One region of the Thalassotalea hakodatensis genome, then DNA from elsewhere that is predicted to be linked to it. Evidence: riboswitches for the same ligand, from Rfam matches in the RefSeq annotation. Region 1 holds a riboswitch; each other region holds the start of a gene.
What was found. Region 1 has a riboswitch for cyclic di-GMP ahead of QUE72_RS08700 (DUF3718 domain-containing protein). Riboswitches for the same ligand answer to the same signal wherever they lie in the genome.
Positions count from the first base shown of each region.

Region 2: another riboswitch for cyclic di-GMP. It lies ahead of QUE72_RS07905 (DUF3718 domain-containing protein); the one in region 1 lies ahead of QUE72_RS08700 (DUF3718 domain-containing protein).
Region 3: another riboswitch for cyclic di-GMP. It lies ahead of QUE72_RS11495 (hypothetical protein); the one in region 1 lies ahead of QUE72_RS08700 (DUF3718 domain-containing protein).

Region 1 is NZ_AP027365.1:1,984,537-1,988,914, reverse strand. Features, by position in the region: gene QUE72_RS08710 (hypothetical protein) at 1-211, opposite strand, end outside; gene QUE72_RS08705 (IS4 family transposase) at 605-1,783, opposite strand; gene QUE72_RS08700 (DUF3718 domain-containing protein) at 2,151-2,495, opposite strand; cyclic di-GMP riboswitch class I at 2,566-2,647, opposite strand; gene QUE72_RS08695 (RNA-binding S4 domain-containing protein) at 2,788-3,111, shown strand; gene QUE72_RS08690 (proline--tRNA ligase) at 3,281-4,378, shown strand, end outside.
Region 2 is NZ_AP027365.1:1,802,357-1,806,734, forward strand. Features, by position in the region: gene QUE72_RS07900 (patatin-like phospholipase family protein) at 128-1,279, opposite strand; gene QUE72_RS07905 (DUF3718 domain-containing protein) at 1,758-2,117, opposite strand; cyclic di-GMP riboswitch class I at 2,183-2,273, opposite strand; gene QUE72_RS07910 (3-oxoacid CoA-transferase subunit B) at 2,498-3,157, opposite strand; gene QUE72_RS07915 (CoA transferase subunit A) at 3,167-3,868, opposite strand; gene QUE72_RS07920 (hydroxymethylglutaryl-CoA lyase) at 3,946-4,378, opposite strand, start outside.
Region 3 is NZ_AP027365.1:2,610,944-2,615,321, reverse strand. Features, by position in the region: gene QUE72_RS11500 (collagenase) at 1-1,678, opposite strand, end outside; cyclic di-GMP riboswitch class I at 1,945-2,027, shown strand; gene QUE72_RS11495 (hypothetical protein) at 2,117-3,298, shown strand; gene QUE72_RS11490 (aldo/keto reductase) at 3,395-4,378, opposite strand, start outside.

The DNA.
Region 1 (4,378 bases):
ATAATACCCAACCAACAAAAGGGACTAATGCAAGCAGTGCTCCGGTGATAATTAACCCTAGTGAATCCCTTAAATGAAATTTGGCTAACGCAGAACGGTGATCACCATAGATGAAAAATGCAACTACCCATCCTAGAATAGTCATATAAGACAACACGGAAACGACTTTTACTACATCATATTTCAATCGACTATACGCACGGAAATACATAACGTTACCTCTTAATCGCTATTTTCTCGCCAAAATGAAATAGCATTCACACTAGCAAGAATCCTTGTATGTCTTAACCATAGTGAATAAATACATCAGCTTCAATTATGCTTATGTGAATAATTTGTTAAATCATCGTTAGCAATTAGGTAAGTAATTTATTTTAAAGTTAATCTAAGCTGGTGATTTTTTTAGATTGAATACTTATAGTGAGGTCATTTTTTATAGCAAAATACTAGAGCGTGTTGATCTTTCATGTTTACTTTTGCCGCAATTTGTTTGGTATTTATACAAGGCAACACTTGCGCCGTGTAGTTATTCTACTCCAGTCAAGCGTTAACACAGTAGAAATGCCAAACAGATACAGCCCGAAGGGCTGACGGATCCCCATTTTTATATAACTGAACATATTTGATAATAAGCTAAAAAGTTTTCTCGACTTTTCTGTAGATAGTGATTTTTAATTTTGTGGAGTCTATGCCGAATTACTTGCTTCGCCAATGTAAGAAACGATAGAACTCTGCGGTGTTTTATCGTATTAGCCTGAAACATTATTTGCCAATTGCGCTGCTCCGCTTCAAAGCCAACAAACCAAAGTAATAGACTGGCTAAACATGCAATTAAGCACAAGGCACTCATTCGCCTTACGCCTTGTGTTTTACTAAACCGCCACGAAAAGCCATATTGTTGGCTTTTGTCATCGCGAAAGTTTTGCTCAATTTGCATCCTTTTACTGTACAACTTAATTACTTGATCACTAGTGAGTGTATTATCTGATGTTGCGAGTAACCATGGCTCATGAGCATGCCGTCGATACATGCGAGTATCTTTAGTAAAACGGCTATTCCCTTTTCGTCCTTTGTATTTTCCTTTGTACAAATGGAGAAATGCATCACATGCTGTTGGACTGTGTTGAGTAACCCTCGCTTTGCCAAGTCGAGTTGGTTGACAGCTCGCTCCCTGATGAAAGGCAGGGAGTTTTTCCCAAGTATTTTTACCTTCTAACTTACATGTCATCGTGCCTCTGAGACGGCCAATAAAGTGCCATCCTAATGAACGGACTTTAGTATACCAAGGAGTAAGAAAACCACCATCTGACAAAATATAAACGGACCGGTGTTCACCAATAACTTGAAGGAGGTTGTCTAAAAATCTGGCATTGGTTTCTGGCGTATCAAAATCTTTTAATTCAACAACCATGTTGTAAAGCACTAAAGAACGGCCATCAACGAGTAAACTCGCTCTAAGCAGGTGGTAATCTGAACGGCAACAACCACTCCAGTCCACTGCAATGGCTAAATAAGACAAGTTGCTAATGATTGGTTTGGCCAACGAAGCGTATATTTCAACTTGTTGGTTAAACAAATGCTCGTTATTAAGAAAACGATCAACCCTTTTTATTTTATGCTTAATGTTCGCACGTCCAGCTAAGTAACGCCCCAAACTTGTTAAGGTTAATCTATCAGACACTATAAGTGCTTCAGAGCATGCTTTAAGTGTCTTCATTCTCGCTTGATTGAAATTCGATAAGGACTTATCAAAGAAGTTATGGCAAAGTAAGGATTCAGGCATAGCATTTTACTCTTATTTTTGTTTTGGCGAACTAATAAGATCATAAAATGTTGTGCCTGTCATTTTTTGGGGATTCGTCAGCCCGAAGGGTTCAACTAAACGCCTCCTGCTCTTTGTTACTTGAATTAACCATAGAATGACTATGCAATAATCCAAGTGCCGCGATCAAAAGGCGTTTAATTTGAACAAAATTTAAACAGCAAAGATCAACACGCTCTAGAGGCTATAGATCTATCGCGTTATTTTTTTAGACATTTATTGGCTTTCAGACAATGCATTGCCTTTAATGTGTGGTTATTCCACATCAAAAACAATAACGGGCGCTATTTGCTTATTAGCGCCCATACGTATTCATTAGCGTTTAATATTAGCCATTTACACGTTTTTCAGCGGCAACTTTTAAACCCGTATTAGCAAGTGCAGTTAAATTTTCAGATACGACACTTTTAGGTAATTTACCTATCATCATTGCACCTGTTTCATTAGCATTTGCTGAAGCAGCGAATTGCAAAAGGTTTTTACCATTACATTCTACCGTATCAAAAACACGGCGAATTTTAATTCGTTGTGATTTTAGGTAACTACGTAGTTTTGATTTTGCATCAGCAGCAACAAATTCACATAAATTTTGCGCCACATTATTGGCTTGAGCTTTAGGTGCTATAGTAGAAAGAAGGAATGTAACTAAAATAACAATAACGAAGTTTTTCATGGTGACCTTTTCCAAAAAAGTAGATTAATAACTTTATAGAAACTGCAAGCATGATAAGCTTTTTGATCACTTAGGTAGCTCCACTGTCATAGAAAATCCGTAGACTGGTAGCTTTGCGTAATACCCTTTCAAGTATCTTGCCGTTTCTAGCTGCGCGCATTGTATAGATATCAACCAAAGATGCAAGCAATAGTTTTTCTTATTTTTTAACTATGTAAACTTACTGTTCAGGCAAGCGACAAAAAGATAAAATGCCTTAGAAAAATAAAATGTGTAATGTGTAAGGTTTAACATGACAATCGAAATAGAAGTTTCTTCTCAGCCCATCGAATTATATAAATTATTGAAGATAGCTAATCTTGTCAGTGGTGGCGGTGAAGCAAAAATTGTTATCACCGAAGGTTATGTGTATTTAAATGGTGAGCCTGAGTTTCAAAAACGTAAAAAAATTTTCCACCAAGATATCGTGCAATTTAATGGTGAAGAAATCCAATTGATATGTTTTCAAGCACCTAGTTCACCTCAAAAAAAGAAAAAACTTATTGGTGAGCACTCAACAAGTAAACCGTCTAATTCTATGCAAATAAAAGGTGGTCGTAAGAAAATATCACTGTAAATTGACAGTAAATATACAAGATTATGCTTTAAGATCTTAAATAATTGGACTGTATTTACTTCAATAGGTAATTAACTACATTTTTCTCTTTTGCACAATACCACCCCCTGTTAGAATAAAGGCACTATATTTATAATATTTTCATGATTCATACGGAACAAAAAACCCCATGCGTACTAGCCAATACTTACTTTCAACGTTGAAAGAAACCCCAGCGCACGCTGAAGTAATTAGCCATCAATTAATGCTACGAGCAGGTCTTGTTCGCAATGTTGCCTCAGGTTTATATACATGGTTACCCACAGGGCTTCGTGTGTTAAGAAAAGTAGAACATATTGTTCGTGAAGAAATGACAAAAGCGGGTGCTATTGAAACATTGATGCCAATGGTACAGCCTGCTGATTTGTGGCAAGAATCAGAGCGCTGGGAAGATTACGGTCCAGAACTGCTTCGACTTCAAGATCGTCACGATCGCTCTTTTGTTTTAGGCCCTACGCATGAAGAAGTTATTACTTCAATTGTGCGAAACGAAGTTAACAGCTACAAACAATTACCGTTAAATGTTTTTCAAATTCAAACTAAATTTCGTGATGAAATACGCCCACGTTTTGGTGTTATGCGAGGCCGAGAGTTTTTGATGAAAGACGCCTATTCATTTCATATTACCGATGAATGCTTGAAGAAAACGTACCAAACCATGTTCGATGCTTATTGTCGAATATTTGAAAGATTAGGTTTAGATTTCCGCCCTGTTGTTGCTGACAATGGTTCAATTGGTGGTGAAGGCTCGCATGAATTTCATGTGCTTGCTGATTCAGGCGAAGATGATATTGTTTTTTCTGATAGCTCTGAATACGCAGCAAACATCGAAAAAGCCGAAGCATTAGCCCCAGTAGGCGAGTGCCCTCAAGGCACTCAATCAATAACAGAAGTAGCCACTCCTGATGCTAAAACAATTGATGCAGTGGCAACAACATTAAATATTGCAGCTAACCAAACCGTTAAAACGTTACTTGTCAAAGGTGCGACAGAAGATCAACCCGTAATAGCACTTGTTGTGCGAGGCGACCATCAACTTAATGAAGTTAAAGCTGAAAACCTACCACAAATTAGTAGTCCATTAACCTTTGCAACTGACGAAGAAGTACAGCAAGCGGTTAGCTGTAGTGTAGGTTCAATTGGTCCTGTAGGTTTATCAATTCCTGTGGTTGTTGACCGAAGTGCAGTACATATCGCTGATTTTGTTTGTGGTGCAAATAAAGATGGC
Region 2 (4,378 bases), 180 kb from region 1:
ACGCCGTGCCTCTAAAGCGTTTAATTCTCGCTGAATGACCGAATATTTATGCGAATTGGTATAATAGGTTTCTTTTGCTCAATCCCCATATCTCTGCATTTGCGTTAGCTTGAAAGATTTACTACGTTCATTTAAGCGATAAAAATTCACGAATACGTGTTTCGTTCTCTAGTGCATCTTGAAAGCCGAGTTTAATGAGTTGATGGCAATAGGTGCGATCAAATAACAGGTAGCTAATGATACTTGATTCAGGATCATTGCTGATGCCCATCGCCCTAAGAAGCAGTCGAATTGATATTGGCATTTGATGATAATGCTCTACTGCTATTGCATTGAAGTCGTGGCTTGGGTTTATTACTAATGTCTCTATTGATTTTAAGCCTTCTTGTGCTATTTTTTTTTCTTCTGGGATTAACGAAAGTGTTTTATTTACACGTTTGAGACGTTCTAAGTCACTTTGCAAAGTGTCTGAAAAAATGCCATCTAGTAAATGACCTGCGATGGTCGCGCTTGTTGGAGGATGTGGATTGTTTTCCTTAGGATGTAATGGTTCTGACGGTTGTTCAACACCGATAATAAATAGCTTCTCACCGCCTAAATGTATTGCAGGGCTCAACGGAGATAGTTGATGAATAGAGCCGTCACCAAAATGTTCTTTTCCAAGTTTGATCGACGGGAACAATAGTGGAATCGCTGCTGAAGCAAGTAAATGATCACTATTTATCTGACAGGGTAAGCCTTTTCGTTTAGCTCGAAACCAAGGAGAAATGGTTTCACTTGATTGAAAAAAACTAATGGAATCACCACTACTATAACTAGACGCAGTGACTGAAAGCGCGCGTAAATGTCCTTTTAATAGATTATTGTCTATACGCTGAAAGTCAACAACATCTGTTAGTAAGGCTCTTAATGGTGCATTGTTAAGTAAGCTGTGCGCCGATTTGTTTGCATAATCTGCTTGAAAGCTCGCTAATATACCACGGTATATATGACTAAATACACGAGCAGGGTCACTATGATATATCCTGCTTGTTGTTAAGTTCTTCCATACCCATTCAAGTTTTTTAACGCCAAGTTGAAAGCAAGATGCATAACAGGCTAAACCGGTTGAGTTGATCGCTCCGGCAGAGGTACCGCAAATAATTGAAAAAGGGATAGGGTGATGCCGTGGGGAAAATTTTGAAATTGCAGACAGCACACCAACTTGATAGGCAGCTCTTGCACCACCCCCAGTTAATACTAATGCGTTTTTTTCATGCTGGCGCGATCGGTACGTCACAAATTAATCACGGTATCTATTCTATCAATTAACGAGAGTTTATCGTTTATTTTAAAGATTACCAAGTTAAATAACTTGAGCTAGGGATAACAACTTACTTTCTAGCCGTTGTTTTTCCTTATTACTGCGTTAAATGTATTTGCAATAGACACGTTATTGACGCACAAATTTTCCTTGCACTAAGAAAAAACTCCGTGCTAGAACAGTGTGATAAATAAAAAGCTTACCGTTTCTGTTGATTCGCTAACTTCTTATCCCGAGCTCAGGTTAAATAATGTTAGCTGGGTTTAAAAATCGTTCTGTATAAACAATGGTAACCAACACGAACATTTAAATTAATAAAAGGCTTATAAAAGTAAAGGCTACTTTTGTTGAGTTGAAAAAAAAGCCAGCATTAGCTGGCTTTTTTAAGTCGACAGAAGAATTATAAACTAGTAAAGCTATTGATTTAACAAATAACGCCTACTAAAAAATAATTTTAGCTGCTAACGCGTTCGTTAGCGGCATCTATCAATGGTTGCGATCCACTCTGGAGATTTGCAAGGTTCTCTGAAACAACTTTCTTTGGTAGCTTACTTACTATCATAGAACCTGTTTCAACCGCACCTCTTGCAGAAGCAAATACCAGTAAGTTTTGACCATTACATTGAATACCATCAAAAACTCTGCGGATTTTGATTTTATTCGTTCTTAAAAATGAGCGCATACGCTTCTTATCATCTGCAGCTACATACTCACATAAGCTTTGAGCTATATTCGATGCTTCTGCTTTAGGAGCAGAAACGATAGACGTCATTGTTAACGCTGTAATAGTTGAAACTAGTAATAATTTTTTCATTTTAATAACCTTTAATTCAAGTTGAGTTTATTAAAAGAAAAAACCACAGGACGTACCTAATTGAACTCGGTAACTCCGCTGTCATAGATAAATTAAATTATCCTTAGACCGGTGGTTTTGCGTAACATGTTTTCGCATGTTTTGCCTTTTCTTTGTCAATTTCAGTATCACTAATTTGTAAGATAAAATCAAGTCTTGTGAAATTGGCAAGTATGTTGAATGTTAAGTTTTTACTATAAATGTATATTTTACAATGTGTTAGATATAACTTTCTCTTGTAGGATATATGGAAACATTACATATGACTTTCTAATTCTTATAAAAAAAGAGCATTAAAGCTCTTTTTTTATTATATTTACTAATAAATTTATTGGTAAAAGTTATATAAATGTCATCTCAGGTACATTTTCAGGTATAACAAGTTCACCAGCAGTTAACGCTTTAATCTCTTCTACAGATACACCAGGTGCACGTTCAACCAGATGAAAGCTATTATCTTTGATTTCGATAAAGGCTAAATCAGTTAGCACTTTGTTGATACAGCCTTTACCTGTTAATGGTAAGGTACATTGCGAGAGTAACTTAGATTCCCCGTGCTTAGACGCATGGGTCATAGTAACAATAATGTTTTCAGCACCTGCAACTAAGTCCATTGCACCACCCATGCCTTTAATCAACTTACCAGGGATCATATATGAAGCAATATTGCCCTGAACGTCAACTTCAAAAGCGCCTAATACAGTGAGGTCAACATGCCCACCACGGATCATAGCAAATGATTCTGCTGAATCAAAAATTGATGCTCCCTTAGCGGTGGTTACTGTTTGCTTACCAGCATTGATTAAGTCAGCGTCTATTTCGTCTTCAGTAGGAAATTGACCCATGCCAAGTAAACCATTTTCAGATTGCAACATGACTTCCATGCCATTGGGTACGTAATTGGCGACTAATGTAGGAATGCCTATGCCAAGATTTACGTAAAAACCATCTTGCAGTTCTTGTGCTACGCGTTGCGCAATTTGTTCTCTAGATAAAGCCATGTTAACTCCTTATGCGCTTCTAATTGTGCGTTGTTCGATGCGTTTCTCAAACGTCCCTTTAATGAGACGGTTAACGTAAATGCCAGGGGTGTGAATTTCATCAGGTGCTAACTCACCCGGCTCAACGATTTCTTCTACTTCAACTACGGTTATTTTGCCTGCAGTAGCAGCCATAGGGTTGAAGTTACGTGCGGTTTTTCTAAACACAAGGTTTCCGTATCGGTCTGCTTTCCATGCTTTTACGATGGCAAAGTCACCGGTAATGGCTTTTTCTAATATATAGTGACGACCATCAAATTCACGTTCTTCTTTACCTTCGGCCACAGGTGTACCATAACCTGTGGCGGTATAAAATGCAGGAATACCTGCGCCACCTGCGCGCATTTTCTCAGCGAGTGTACCTTGAGGAGTTAAGATAACTTCAAGTTCACCACTCATCATTTGTCGCTCAAACTCAGCATTTTCGCCAACATATGAAGCGAGTATTTTTTTTATTTGTCGATTAGGCAGTAATACCCCTAAACCAAAATCATCAACACCGCAGTTATTTGAAACAACGGTTAACCCTTTTGTGCCTTTACGTTTGATCTCTGTAATAAGATTTTCCGGTATACCGCATAAGCCAAAACCGCCAGCAATAACTGTCATGTTATCTTCTAGCCCTGCTAATGCTTCTTCATAGCTCGACACTACTTTGTCAAAACCCGCCATGATTAACTCCTTGCTAAATGTAAGATCAACGAGTGTTGCAGTTGATCATTAAAATTTGAATGATTATAAAAGTAAAGCTATTCGCATTTAGCTAAAAATGCATTTGAAACTTTTGAAACCGGTGCCTTGCCGAGTTTGTTACTGATATACCAGCCTGCTTCAAGTAAGGTATCGAAGTTAATCCCTGTTTCTATCGCTAAGCCATTTAGCATATAAACAACGTCTTCTGTTGCTACATTACCTGAAGCACCCTTAGCATAAGGGCAACCGCCTAAGCCAGCAATGGCTGAGTCGACAACACTTACGCCGTGTTGTAACGCGGCGTAAATATTCGTTAACGCTTGACCGTAGGTATCATGAAAGTGAACAGCAAGGTGCTTTACGGGGATTCGGGCGCTTACTGCCTGTAACATTTTATTGACACTGGCTACAGTACCTACGCCAATTGTGTCACCAAGTGAAACTTCATAGCAGCCCATTTTGTATAACTTTTCAGCAACCTCAGCCACT
Region 3 (4,378 bases), 630 kb from region 1:
GAGAAAGATACTCAGCTAACCCTTCACTCCACCAAACACTGTTATCAGCTTGATCTGAAAAGCTGCCCCACAGGTTGAACCTTCCATCAAGGTAATGCACGTATTCATGTTGTAAATTCCACACTTGAAACGTTGGTAGCCAGGTTGCTTGGTGGGCAATAAAGCGTGCTTGATTACCTGGCGTAGCAGGCTCACCTTCTAAATACATACCGCCATTATCAGTACTGATTCCGAAGAAGGTTCCTGCGTAATTGTCATAATCAGTGTATGAACTAAAAATAACAACTTCTAAATCAGTATTATGATCATTGCTTACTGGTGTATCTTTAGCCGTTTGAAACATTTGATGAAAAGCTGTTTCTTGTTCGGCAAGTTGCACACAAATTTGATCGCGGTTTACTTCATCAATAGGTTCTTGATAACGAAGCTTCAGGGTTGTGCTACAGGTGTGGCTGCCAGATAAAATCGTTGCTTCTAAATCGAAGCTACAGGCATTGCCATAGAGATCACAGTTCTGTGAATCATATGCTATCACAGCCGTTTGTGCCTTTAACCAACCCATACTACCCGCGCCTTGGTAATCGTAGTTATTTAGTATGGTGATAATGGCGGGTCTAACGGTATCGGCAATCGTGCCGCCAAATTTTAAAAAGCGGGCGAGTTCATTAACACTATCACCCCATTGATATTCCCGTGTGTGACCAACAAGCCATTGACCTTCGTTTAATACAAAAGAAGATAAATTGGTAAGTAACTCAGGTTGATTTTGTACTAATTGTTCTAATGCGCTGGCATCTTCACTCGAGGTATTAAATAAATGTGTCAAGATCTGGGTAACACCATTTTCTTCATAATAAACACCCCAATCATCAGCACGGTTTACGGTTGAAGCATAGCCAAGTAAGCTTTCTGTTAATCGCGTTAAATAGGGTAGGTTATTAGTACCAGAGCTACGTAATAAAATGAGCATCTCATATCTGACCATAAAATCTCTGGTTGCTTCGCCGTTATAATTAACAAAGTTTTCACCTGAAATGTATAGGTTAAATGCTTGCTCAAGCGTATTGGTAAACTGACTATCGAATACTCTATTTGTGCCCCACTCAGCCCAGAACATAGCACGTAAGTAAATGACTAATTTTTCTAATTGAGCAGCCTTTGTGGTGTCAGTTCCGTCATAACCAGTAGAAAGTAGATCTGTTATGGCATCAGCAATGGTTTGTAAGCTTTGATCTGAGAATACAGATGTGCCAACTAGGTTAGCGTCAAATAATCCATAAAGACATGAAGTTAAATCACCATTAACTACGGCATTCACTAGAGCACCATCTGATAATGATTGTAATTCATTGGCATTGGTACAACCGCTACTTTGCATTGCTTTAATCGGAGAGCGCATTGAGCGATTAAGCGTTTTTGGATCAGAGCGATAATGATCGTTTAGTGTTTGTTTTGTCTGTAGTAATAGTTCGAATTGTTTTGGTGATATTTGCCTAGGGGGGCTGATATCTTGTTGTTTACTATCTTGTAACTGTTTTGCTGCATGTGATGTTAGCAAAGGCTTTGCTGAAGTTTTAGAAAGTATATTTGGTGTGATTTGTTCATTAGCAAATGCTGTATAACTTAAACAGGCGCTAACAGCTAAACCAGCACAGAGTATCTGTTGTGGAGTTTTCACGTTGTTTCCTTTTTTTATCATCGTTATTATAATTTGTATATAAAATACAGCTGTAAGTATATTGTATAAAATATAATTATCAATGATTTGTTAATAGCGTTAATGCATTGTTATAAGGTGTAGAAAATGAATTAAAGTTTTTATCTTTTTAATCAATTAATTAAATGGATAATATACATTTTAATGTGAAAGTTGTTTGATGGTTTTTTAAACAAAACGATCGTTTTGTTGACGCAAAACGTATTAAAGATTACTATTAATTCGATATTTGTAAAAGGCAAGTATGGTGAAACCCATATACGCAAAGCTTCCGACCTAAGGTAAATACTATGGTAGCGGGGTTGCAGAGAATTGAGCTTACCCAATCCTTGTCTGTTGTCATCATTACATTTTGACGTTAATAGTTTTTGTAAATTATATACAAACGAGGATCATCACTTGAATTATCAACTTATTCAACAAGCTAAAGTGTTAAGTTTTGCTGCATTACTGGGATTGAGCAGTGTTTCAACAGCAAATATTTATGACTTTCAAAATAAAGCGACCGGTTTTACCAGTGATAATGCACATTTTTCATTGCTTGGTATGGCTAACAATAGTGTACTTGCCCATGAAAATTCGATGTTTTCTATTCCGATTGATGACTTGAATCAACAAGGTCGTATCTTTGAAGTTATCAGCGATAATAATGCTGTTACAGGTGTTTTTAATCAGAACGAACTCTTTGTTTATGTCAATGAAGTTGATGAAGATGTTGCTGTTACGGTTCGAGTAGTTAGCGCAGCTAATGTAATGGCAACTGAATTTTCATTAACTATTAATGTGGTCAATAAGCCTACGTTGGCAATTGATACTTATGCTGCACCACAATTTGTTTCTGCGGATCTTGGCGGGGTTATTGTGGGTGAAACTAAACAATGGCTTACCGGTATTGCCGGTAATACTTATTTAGGAAACTTTGCTCGTCGTACAGGCATTGTTGCTAATACGCCAATTGCTTCAGGGTTTTCTCAAAATAATGCACCGGTGTTCTCATTGGCTACTGGCACAGCTTCTGGTCAGCTAATTCCAGTGATTAACCGAACAAATGCTTCTACACCGCTGTTTTTTGCCAGTAACAATATTGCAGAATCGTTTATTGAACAACCAATAAAATCTGCTGTTCCATTGGCTCTGATTTCGCTGGGTAAAGAAAAAGCTGCCTTACTGGCTAAACAAGCTGTTGAACGAGTGTTTCGTCAAGAAAATACCAACTCTACGGGAGGCTCTGGCGAAGAAGAGCTAAATAACGGTTCTGTGACCGATAATAACTTGGGTAATTTGCCAATAGGCGGTGAAGAGCAACAACAAGGTCAAGGTAACGGTGGTGGAGATCAAGGCAATGCGGGAGGTGCGTTTAATAACCGTGGCAGTTCTACTGGTGAAAATGGAAATCAAGATCCAGTAAATCAGAACAAGGGTTTTGTTCAAGCACCAAATTTTTCAGATGATAATAGCCCGAAGCCCACCGATATGAATATTGAAGTAGTGAAAATATCAGAGCCTCATTCTTTCGGGATAATGTTACTTGCTTTAATTACCGGATTGTTTATGTACAAACGTAGAAGGTTAACGAAATAACAATATATACCAATTACAACAAGGTATGCTTTTGATGTAATTGGTATCTCGACCTATCTTTTTCTCTGGTGTAGTTAGTCAGTGTTAATAAAAGCACTAATAGGGTGATGGGTAGGTTTTTAACCACTGATCTATCTGATTAAGTGTTGTCTCATTTAATGAAAGTTCGAACGCAGCAATATTCTCTTCTAATTGCGCCATACTGGTTGCACCAATAATGGTTGAAGTAACCCCTTTTACTTGATTTACCCACGCGAGCGCTAGTTGAGTTGGCGAAAGGTTTATTTGCTTAGCAATATCGCTGAGGCTTTGAACTGCGCTTTCAACGGCCGCAGTATCTCTAAACAATCCATGTCTTTGCATTAAGGTCCATCTACTACCTTTTGGTCTACTTCCGTTTAAGTATTTACCTGTTAGCGCGCCAGAAGCTAATGGTGACCAAGGTAAATAGGCAATATCTTCGTGGATACAGTTTTCGATTACATACGGCCAATCTTTGGTATGAAGTAAATTAAATTCATTTTGTACTGAAACAACTCGCGGTAAATTGTGCTGCTCGCTTAGTTTGACATATTGATTTATTCCCCAAGGTGTATCATTTGATAAACCGCAATAGCGAATTTTTCCTGCGGCAACACAGTCGGCTAACCCTTGCAGAATGTCATGCATTTTCTCAATTTCTTCAGTCGCGTTCACGTCAGTGTAATCAACCATATTTGGCCAATGTTTAGCAAAGTGAGGAGAGGTGTAATTCGGCCAATGTAACTGATATAGATCAATATGATCGGTGCTTAAGCGCTTAAGTGAATCATCAACTGCTTGAATAACCGCTTTCCGTGTTATCTCTGAGCCACCCCGTATGTATGAAAGTCCAGGGCCAGCCGCTTTTGTAGCAATGACTAAATTTTCTCGGCGTGAAGGATTAGCTTGTAAATAATGACCAATAATACGTTCAGTTTTACCATAAGTGTCAGCGGTAGGTGGTACTGCGTACATTTCGGCGGTGTCGATAAAATTCACTCCGTGATATTGCGCGTAGTCTAGTTGTTCATTGGCGTCTTGTTGTATATTTTGTTTACC